Regions from separate parts of the Kitasatospora sp. NPDC096128 genome, predicted to be linked through region 1. Evidence: riboswitches for the same ligand, from Rfam matches in the RefSeq annotation. Region 1 holds a riboswitch; each other region holds the start of a gene.
The links. A riboswitch is a leader RNA that binds a small molecule or an ion and turns the genes downstream of it on or off. The one in region 1 is predicted to bind cyclic di-AMP.
Positions count from the first base shown of each region.

Region 2: linked by a shared signal. The riboswitch ahead of ABTY61_RS18105 (transglycosylase family protein) and the one ahead of ABTY61_RS10425 (NlpC/P60 family protein) in region 1 are both predicted to bind cyclic di-AMP.
Region 3: linked by a shared signal. The riboswitch ahead of ABTY61_RS34505 (transglycosylase family protein) and the one ahead of ABTY61_RS10425 (NlpC/P60 family protein) in region 1 are both predicted to bind cyclic di-AMP.

Region 1 is NZ_JBEOSP010000007.1:61,421-64,685, forward strand. Features, by position in the region: gene ABTY61_RS10420 (C40 family peptidase) at 1-36, opposite strand, end outside; gene ABTY61_RS10425 (NlpC/P60 family protein) at 264-1,376, opposite strand; cyclic di-AMP (ydaO/yuaA leader) riboswitch at 1,387-1,541, opposite strand; gene ABTY61_RS10430 (C40 family peptidase) at 1,880-2,914, opposite strand; gene ABTY61_RS10435 (NYN domain-containing protein) at 3,116-3,265, opposite strand, start outside.
Region 2 is NZ_JBEOSP010000014.1:190,259-193,523, forward strand. Features, by position in the region: gene ABTY61_RS18095 (LacI family DNA-binding transcriptional regulator) at 1-57, shown strand, start outside; gene ABTY61_RS18100 (hypothetical protein) at 193-393, opposite strand; gene ABTY61_RS18105 (transglycosylase family protein) at 580-1,848, opposite strand; cyclic di-AMP (ydaO/yuaA leader) riboswitch at 1,856-2,026, opposite strand; gene ABTY61_RS18110 (sirohydrochlorin chelatase family protein) at 2,537-3,265, opposite strand, start outside.
Region 3 is NZ_JBEOSP010000045.1:61,748-65,012, reverse strand. Features, by position in the region: gene eno (phosphopyruvate hydratase) at 1-255, opposite strand, end outside; gene ABTY61_RS34505 (transglycosylase family protein) at 569-1,357, opposite strand; cyclic di-AMP (ydaO/yuaA leader) riboswitch at 1,359-1,529, opposite strand; gene ABTY61_RS34500 (cytochrome P450 family protein) at 1,740-3,041, opposite strand.

The DNA.
Region 1 (3,265 bases):
ACGGGCGAGCAGTTGGGAACGACGGTGCACGGGCATGGCGGCAGCGGCTCCAGTCCTGCGGCGCGGCCCCGCGGCCGCGCCCCGGTGGGCGGCCGTCGAGCGGGAGTCCGGTGGCAGACGTTAGCGAGTCCGGGCAAGCGAGTCCAAACCCCTACCGACCCGAATATTTGACCTCTATTCGGACATTCGGTCGATCAGCCGGAAAAGCCGCAGGCCCGGCCCTCCGTGACGGAGGACCGGGCCAGTGAACACCTGGGCGGGGATCAGACCCGCACGATGGAGGACAGCGGCATGTTGGAGACGGCCTCGTAGCGCACCGACGCACCCGGCTTGGGAGCGTGCAGCACCTGGCCGTTGCCCGCGTAGATGCCGACGTGGTGGGCGTCGCCGTAGAAGATCAGCATGTCGCCGGGCTGGGCCTGGGAGATGTCCGAGCCGATCCGGGTGCCGGCGCCGGCCTGCTCCTGCGAGGTGCGCGGCAGCGACACACCCGCCTGGTTGAACGCCCAGACCATCAGGCCGGAGCAGTCGAAGGAGCCGGGGCCGGTGGCGCCCCAGACGTACGGGCTGCCGATCTTGGTGGCGGCGGCGGCCAGTGCGGCGGCGCCGTGCGAGCTGCCCGGGGCGATCTTGACCGGTGCGGCGGTGGAGCCCGAGCCGAGGTCGCTGCGGCTGCTGTCGCGGGAGGCGCGGTCCGGGGTGGCGGGCTTGGCGGCGGCGGCCTTCGCGGCGGCGTCGGCGGCGGCCTTGTCCTCGGCGGCCTTGATGGCCTGGCGCTCCTGCTCGGTCAGCGTGTTGAGCAGGTCCTGGGCGGCCTTCAGCTTGTTCTGGACCTCGTCCTTGGAGGCCTTCAGCTGCTGGGTCGTGGACTCCAGCTCGGCGAGCTTGCCCTGGGCCTCGGTACGGTCCTGGTCCAGCTTGCGCTGCTGCTCCTGGAGCTGCTTCAGCTGGTTCTTCTGGGTGCTGCCGGCCTGGTTCAGCGCACCGGCCTGGTTCAGGAAGTTGTCCGGCGTGGAGGAGAACATCAGCTGGACGGTCGGGGATATGCCCCCGTTGCGGTACTGCTCGCCCGCGATCTCGGCGAGGCCGCCCTGCAGGTCGGTCACCTGCGCCTGCTGCCGGGCCACCTGGTCCTGCATGCCGGAGACCTGCTTCTCCAGCTCCTGCTGCTTCTCCTGAGCGGCGTTGTACTTCTCGGTCGCCTGCTCGGCCTGCTCGTTGAGCTGGTCGACCTGCTCCTTGACCTGGTCCTTGGTCGGCTGCGGGTCGGCGTGCGCGCCGGACTGCGCGGACAGGGCGACGGCCGCGGCGGCGAAGCCGGTCATGATCGAGACGCGGGCACGGCTGGCGGGCTTGGGACGACGATGGGACGCCACGAAGGCGGACTCCTTCTTCCTACGGCCGCCTACCGGGTGAGCTGACGGGTTCGGGCCGGAAGCATGCCCTACGACGCCTCACCGGCCTCACCTACGGCCGACCTGGCGCCGATTCACCCCGGAGGAACGTGGTTCCCCGGCTCCGCTCCGCAGCACCCCCGACTACTGGGCTCCCCTGTCGGGCAGTCGCTTCGACCTGCCCCGCTGTTTCGCGAACTCGACGGTAACCACCGCCGCCACCCAGGCTGGGTGATCGACAGTGCGGTGGTTCGGAGCACGACCCTAGTAACTGAACCGTGATCCGTTCAAATCCTTGTCAGAAAAAAGACGGAAGATTACCCATGTTCTTTTGTGAAAATGACTGATGGTGATCGCCGCCGCACGCAAAGCTGATCGACTCTCACCGTCCGGCCGCGAAAGAGGCGAACCCGAAGCGCCACCCCCGACCGGAGGTGGCGCGGATCACAGGGCCGGAACCGGCCCCTCGGGGAGGTGCCGGACCGTCAGATCCGGCGGATCGTGTTGATCGGCATCGCGTCGGCCTTCATCACCTTCACCACGTCACCGGTGTGCGGCGCGTGGACCACCATGCCGTTGCCGATGTACATCGCGACGTGGTGCATGTCGTTGCCGTAGACCACCAGGTCGCCCGGCTGGGCGGTGGAGAGCGTCACGGCGGTCCCGATGTGGCCCTGCTCCTGCGAGGTGCGCGGCAGCGAGACGCCGGCCTGGCCGTACGCCCAGACCATCAGGCCCGAGCAGTCGAAGGTGCTGGACCCGGTGGCGCCCCACACGTACGGCGAGCCCTGCTTGCTCATCGCCTTGGCCACGGCCACGGCCGCGTAGCCGCTGGCCGGCGGCAGATTGCCGAGGTCGACCCGGTCGGCGCCGCGCGAGGCGCGGTCGTCCTGCTGCTGCTGGGCCCGCAGGGCCGCCCGGTCGGCGGCGCTGAGCGAGTTCAGCAGGTCCTGGGCGGCCTTCAGCTTGGTGTTGACGTCCGTCTTGGCCTGGTTCAGGTCCTTGGTGGTGGAGTCCAGCGAGGCCAGCACGGCGGCCGCCTCGGCCTTCTCCTGGTCCAGCCGGCGCTGCTGGTCGAGCAGGCCCTTGAGCGCCTCGGTCTGGGTGGTGCTGGCCTGCTGGACGCTCGACGCCTTGTCCAGGTAGCCGGACGGGTCGGAGGAGAGCATCAGCTGGACGGACGGGTCGATGCCGCCGGTGCGGTACTGCTCGCCCGCGACCTGGGCCAGGCCCACCTGCAGCTGGCTCATCTGGTCCTGGCTGCGGGCCACCTGGTCCTGCAGCTGGTCGGCCTGCTTGCGGAGCTGGTCGGCCCGCTCCTTGGCGCCGTTGTACTTCTCGGCCGCCTGCTCCTGTTCCTGCTGGAGCTGGTCGATCTGCGCCTTGACGTCGCTCTTGTTCGGCTGCGGGGCAGCGTGCGCGGCGACCTGGGCGGAGAGGGCGACCGCGGTCGCAGCAGCCGCGGTGAGCACGGAGACCCGCGCGCGGCTCGGCTGCTTGGGACGGCGGTGGGAGGCCAAGGGACCGGCTCCTTCTTCCAACGGACTCACCCGATCAGGTGAGATTCCGGAAAATAGGTTTGACGCCAGACCCTAGTGAAGATCTATCCGTTTTGCCACTCCCCCGAAGGCGTGAACTCCGGGTTCTCCCACTGACTTCACCGGATCCGCACACCCGCGCCGGAGCCGCATTGACCTGCCGTCACGCCGTTCGCCCCCGGTTCAGGGCCTGGCCAGCCGGTTCAGCAGCAGCACCGAGGCCACGGGGCGCGCACCCGCCTTCCGCACGCCCTCCGCGACCTCCCGGTCGGTGGAGACCACCACCACCGGACGGCCCTGCGGCTCGGCCCGGACCAGACGGCGGATCAACTC
Region 2 (3,265 bases), on a different contig from region 1:
TTCATGTTCCAGCCGGAGCTGGTGATGCGTGGCTCCACCGGGGCCTGCGTGCGCTGAGGCCGGGCGGACCGGGTCAACTGACGGGCTCCGGAGGGCGGTTGCTTTCCGGGGCCCGTCGGCGTGCGGTGGCCGCTCGGCTCCCGCGGTCGGCTCGGCCCGGCCGGTTCGGGCGGGTACGGGGGCGGCGGTCGGTCAGCCCTCCTGGGCGGCCGGGCGGTCGGTGGAGGCCCGGTGGCCGTCGGCCGCGTCGCCGGTCCGGGTCTCGGTGCGGCGGCCGCGGGCCAGGTAGTCGCGCACGACCAGTTCGACGGCGTCCTGCGGGTTCTTGGTGCCGGAGAGCAGCATCGCGTCGATCGCGAGGTTCGCGTCGAGGGTGACGGTGACCTGGGCCATGGTGACTCCTCCTCGGGTGCAGAGCAGCAGCATGCCCCGTGGGCCGGGGTTTGACCATGCGGAATCCGGGCGTTCGGCTTCCGGCGGCGCTACGGTCGCGCGGGTACGTCGCGCCGGTACGCCGGAGCCCCGGGAGGAGCGAGCGGGGCTCTTCCCGGGGCTTCGGCGTCAGTCGTTCGCGGTCGCTCAGACCCGGCCGGCGAAGTCCGGGGCCCAGTTGGCGACGGTCTGGAGGCGGACGCCCACGCTCGGGTTGGCGGCCTCGACGTACTGGCCGTTGCCGACGTAGATGCCGACGTGGTAGACGCCGGAGTCCTGGCCGTTGTTCGACCAGAACAGCAGATCGCCCGGCTGCAGGCTGTCCAGCGACACGTGGGTGCTGGCGGCGGCCTGGTCGGCGGCGACGCGCGGGATGTTGATGCCGGCGGCGCGCAGCGCGGCCTGGGTCAGGCCGGAGCAGTCCCAACCGCCGTTGCCGGTGCCGCCGTAGACGTACGCCTGGCCGACCTTCGACTCGGCGAAGGAGACCGCGGCGGCCATGCTGCCGGAGGCGGCCGGGGCCGGGGCCGGGGTCTGCGCCTGGGCGGCCGGCTTCGAGGCGGGCTTCTGGGCGGTCGGCTTGGCGTTCACGGCACCGCCGTTCGAGGCCTGGCCGGCCTTCTGCGAGCGGTTGAACCAGGTGAAGTCCGAGCCGGACTTGGTGGCGGACTGGTCGGCCTGGGCCGAGGTGTCGTCACCGAAGGTCAGCTGCTCGCCCGGGTAGATGGTGTCCGGGCCCTCGGTGAGGGTGCTGCGGTTGAGCTCGTAGAGCCGCTGCCAGCCGCCCTGGACGTTGTGCTTGTCGGCGATCGAGGACAGCCAGTCGCCGTCGACCACGGTGTAGCCGGCGGCCTGGGCCTGGGCCTGGCGCTTCTGGGCCCAGGTGTTGTCGGCGGAGCCGGCGGTGGTGGCGGAACCGTCGGAGGCCTGCGCCTGGTCCTGCGCGGGCGCGGCCGGCTTGGCGGGCTTCGCGGCCTGGGCGGGCTTGGCGGCGGGCTTGGCGGCCGTGGAGCCGGCCGAGGTGTCGACGGAGGCGGCGGCGCCGCCCTTGGTCAGCCCGGCCTGGACGGAGCAGACCGGCCAGGCGCCGGGGCCCTGCGAGGCGAGGACCTTCTCGGCGACGGCGATCTGCTGGTCCTTGGTGGCCTGGTTGGCCTGCGGGGCGTAGGCGGTGCCGCCGAAGGCGGCCCAGGTGCTGGAGGTGAACTGCAGGCCGCCGTAGAAGCCGTTGCCGGTGTTGATGCTCCAGTCGCCGCTGCTCTCGCACTGGGCGACCTTGTCCCAGGTGGAGACGGGGGCGGCGTTCGCGGTGCCGGCGGTCAGGCAGGGGATGGTGAGGCCGACGCCCGCGACGCCGAGGGCGGCGATCACGCGACGGGTGCGGCTGGACAGGCGGTTGCCGTTGGAAGGCAGCATGAAGACGCGGTCCTCTCCCACGCCTGCGAGGTGAGCTGTCGGATTCGGGCTGGAGTTGCCCGGCCGCGCTGTGGGCGCGGCTTCACCCCTAGCCCTGGACCGTTTCGGAAATCGGTCCGGGGCGGCTTACCTGTGGTTCCCCCGCTCCTGCCGTGATGCGTTTTCGCGCTTGCCAGGACATCCGACGGCAGGACTCGGCGTCGCGGATGAACTGGGTCCGTGTGGTCACGAACGGGGAGCACGTTAAGCAGACTTAAGTTCAAACTGCAAATACCTGTGATGCGCATCACGGTTTAGTGAGAAACTCCAAATGGCGCGTAATTCATGATCGAAAATGATCGTTTTCCGGCAATATCGCGGCAGATTCTCACAACTGGCTCCGCCTCAGGAAAGAGGTGACGGAGCGTTGGAGCACAAAAGGGGCGCGCCTGTGAGTCGGCGGAGCGGCAGTGATTCGAGCGCCCGGCAACGCGCCGACTCGTCATCGACAAATGGACCGTAAACGGACATTGCATGGCATTGCCCGCTTAGCTCGCGTTGGCCCCCGAGTGGGACGAATCAGAGCACGTCGAAACACGTCGAAACACGTCGAAAGGGCCCGGAACGAGGTCGTTCCGGGCCCTTCGCCGGTGCGGGTCCGCCGGCGGTGGCCGACGGGCGTCTGGGGCGGGCGTACAAGCGGCCTGCGCTAGCCCTCCACGGGCCCTTCGGCGGCCGCGTGGGCGCGGCGGGAGCCTTCCCCGGCCCCGCCGGTGGCGGCGGCCTCCGCCTCGGCCTCGGCGAGCTCCGCCGCCGTCGGCGTCGGCAGCGCGGCCAGGTAGGTGGAGGCGATCAGCTGGCCGACGGTCGGGTAGGCGCCGAGCGGCGCCGCCGACGGGCAGCCGGTCTCCTCGGCGGCCGTGGCGAGCAGCTCGGAGTCCGCCTCCGGGCCGATGACGAGCGGGGCCAGCGCCGGGCGCTCGGAGCCGGTCTCCTTGAGGTGGTTGACGGCCGCGGCGACCGAGCCGGGCACATCGAGTGCGGCGGCGACGACCGGGACGGCCAGCCGGGCGGCCAGCAGCACGCCGGTGATCCCGGCCGCGGCGGCCGCGTCCTCGCCGCCGACGGTGGTCAGGACCACGCCGTCCGCGGCGGTCGCGATGGCGAACAGCCGGGCCCGGTCGGCCCGGGCCAGCCCGGCCTCGGACAGCCGGACGTGGACGGCCTCGGCGAGCAGCGGGTGCGGGCCCAGTGCGTCGGTGACGGTCGCGCCGTACTCGGCGGCGAGGGCGTGAAGTCCGGTCAGGAAGTCGTGCGGGCCCGGGATCAGCGGCACCACGACGGGCGTCGGCAGTCCGGCCTCGGCGGCCGTCGCCAGCAGCTCCGCGACGGTGCGCTCCTCCTGGGTCCCGCCTTCGGTGCCGGCGGTCGGGAGGTA
Region 3 (3,265 bases), on a different contig from region 1:
GGTGGCGTCGTAGCCGACCAGCTCGGGGCCGATCTGCTCGATGACGGCGAGGACGGCCTTCTCCACGCCCTTGCCGAAGTAGCGGTTCTTGTCGCCGTCGCGCAGCTCAAGCGCCTCGAAGGCGCCGGTCGAGGCACCCGACGGAACAGCGGCACGACCCGTGCTGCCGTCGTCGAGGCCGACCTCGACCTCTACCGTGGGGTTGCCGCGGGAGTCGAGGATTTCACGGGCTACGACGACATCGATGGACGGCACGAAGCATCTCCTTGCGGAAGCAGGGTCCGGCTGGCGGTGGTGCTGTCAGCCGGACGATTGCGGAGTCGTTACGACCAGAGCCTAACCGCCCGGGCTCCCGGGACCACGTCGGCCTCGACTCCGTCTCAGCGTGTGGCCCTACTACCCACCGGTAGTTCACCTGCTCGTCCCAGCCCGTCCCACCGGGACGGGCTGGGACGAGGACGGGTGCGGACGGGCGCGGACGGAGGGGGCTGGACGCGGACGGAGGGGGCTGGACGCGGACGGAGGGGGCCGCCGGGCGCGGCCCCCTCCGTGTTCGCCGTGGAACGGCTCAGCCGAGGTGCAGGACCTGGCCGGGCATGATCAGGTTCGGGTTGCCGCCGACCGTGTCGCGGTTGCCGTCGTACAGCGCCTGCCAACCACCGGACACGCCCTGGGTGGTGGCGATGCCCGACAGGGTGTCGCCGTCGCGGACGGTGTAGTCGTGGCCGGTCGTGGCGGCGGCCGGGGCCTGGGCGGCCCGCGGGGCGGCGTGCTTCGGGGTGTACTGCTGGGCCGACTGGTCGACCGGCTTCTCCGCCGTCTTCGGCGCGGCGTGCTTCGGCGCGTACTGCTGGACCGGCTGCGGCTGGGCGGGCTTCGCGGCGGCCTTGGGGGCCTGCTGCTTGGGCGCCTGCTGCTTCTGGACCGGCTGCTTCTGCGGCTTGGCGTCCGAGGAGGCGTCCACCTCGGCCGGGGCGCCGCCCTTGCTCAGGCCGGCCTTCTTGGAGCAGACCGGCCAGGCGCCGGGGCCCTGCGAGGCGAGGACCTTCTCGGCGACCGAGATCTGCTGCGCCCGGCTGGCCTGGTTGGCCTGCGCCGCGAACGCGGTGCCGCCGTACGCCTTCCAGGTGCTGGAGGTGAACTGCAGGCCGCCGTAGAAGCCGTTGCCGGTGTTGATGCCCCAGTCGCCGCCGCTCTCGCACTGGGCGACCGAGTCCCAGGCGGAGGCCGGGGCGGCGGAGGCGCCGGTGGCGGTGAGGAGCGGCAGTGCGAGTCCGACGCCGGCCACACCGGCGACGGCGATGGCCTTCTCGGCCTGGGTGCGACGACGATGACGGCCAGATCCAACGAACAGCATGAAGGTCCCTCTCCGCACGCCTGCGAGGTGAGCTGTCGGGTTCGGACCGGGAGGTGGCCCGGCCGCCGTCTGCGGAAACGCTTCCGCTCGGGCGGCTTCACCCCAAGCCGTGGAGGAACGGCAACAAACCTGGTTCCCCCGCCCCTGCCCAGGGTTCTGGTCGGTTTCCCGTGACGCGGCGGGCAGGATTCGGCGTCCCGCGCACGAGGTCCGCAGCTGCGAACTCCAGGGAGACTAGACAGATCCTCAGACCAATCACAAGCTCATATCACCGACATCACACAAAAATTACGGCCCGTGGTCGATCGCCTACCAACGGCGGGGCTTTGTCCGCTTTGATGGGCGTTCATACCGCCCCTGGAGCCGTATTTGCGACGTCACGTCAGCGCGTCGACGCCTCAGGACGGCGGTGCGGCGACCGGCTCTCCGGACTGAATTCGACCGGAAGTTCGCGCAATCCGCGCATGATCAGGCCACCTCGCCAGCGCAGATTCTCCGGGGTTTCGGCCAGTCGGAGATCGGGCAGTCGGGAAAGCAACGTGGCCAGCGCGGACCGCCCTTCGAGCCGGGCCAGCGGGGCGCCGATGCAGTAGTGGATGCCGTGCCCGAACCCCAGGTGGGGATTGTCGCTCCGGGCCAGGTCCAGGGTGTTCTCGTCCGAGAACCGGGCCGGGTCGCGGTCCGCCGCCGCCAGCACCACCAGCACCGGGTCGCCGACCGGGATGTCCACCCCGCCGATGGTCAGCGGACGGGTCGCGAACCGCCAGGTCGCCAGCTCCACCGGCCCGTCGTAGCGCAGGAGTTCCTCGATCCCGGTCTCCAGCAGCGCGGTCTCGCCGCGGGCCACCGACTCCTGCAGCAGCGCCCGCTGACCGGGATTGCGCAGCAGCGCGTAGGTCCCGTTGCCGATCAGGTTCACCGTCGTCTCGAACCCGGCGAAGAGGAGGATGAAGGCCATCGCGGCGGCCTCGTTCTCGGTCAGGTGCTCGCCGTGGTCGCCCGCCCGGATCAGGCCGGAGATCAGGTCGTCCCCGAGGTCCGCCCGCTTGCGGTGGATCAGCTCCAGCAGGTACGCCCGCATCCGCTTCACGGCCCGCCCCACACCGCCGCGTTGGCCGCCGCCGTGGCGGATCATCATCCCGGCCCAGTCCCGGAAGTCGTCCTGGTCCTCGGCCGGCACGCCCAGCATGTCGCAGATCGCGTAGATGGGGAGCGGGAACGCGAACTCGTGGATCAGGTCCGCCGACCCGCGCTGCGCGAAGCCGTCGATCAGCCGGTCGGTCAACTGCTGCACCCGCGGCTCGAACTCGGCCACCCGGCGCGGGGTGAACGCCTTCGACACCAGGCGGCGCAGCCGGGTGTGGTCCGGCGGGTCGATGTTCAGCAGGTGGGTCATCAGGTCCGCCTGCCGCTCCCCCGGGATGCCCACCCGGCCGGTGCGGTGCGCCTGCTCGCTGTGGTGCGCCGGGTTCTTCGACAACCGGCCGTCCGCGAGCGCCTGCCGGGCGTCCGCGTACCTCGTCACCAACCAGGCCTCCACCCCGCTCGGCAGCTTGGTGCGGTGCACCGGGGCGTGCTCGCGCAGCCAGGCGTAGGCCGGGTACGGGTCGGCGGCGAACTCCCAGGTGAAGAGCTGCGGATCGGGCTGGGCGGCGGACTGGGCGCCGTCGGGCTGAGCTGGCATGGGTCGACCGTAACCGCTCGGCCACCGCTCGGCCGGACGCGCCCGGACCGGCCGGCGATCGTCAACGGTTCGCGAACGGCGCGCGAGCGGGTCGCCAACACTCCGTGGACGCCCCGTGGACGGTCCGTGGACAGGCCTTGGACAGCTCTTGGCCGGGTGGCAGGCGTGAGCCTGGTCACCTGCGGGGTAATCCCTGTTGCGGAGGGTCAGGACGTGCCTACGAT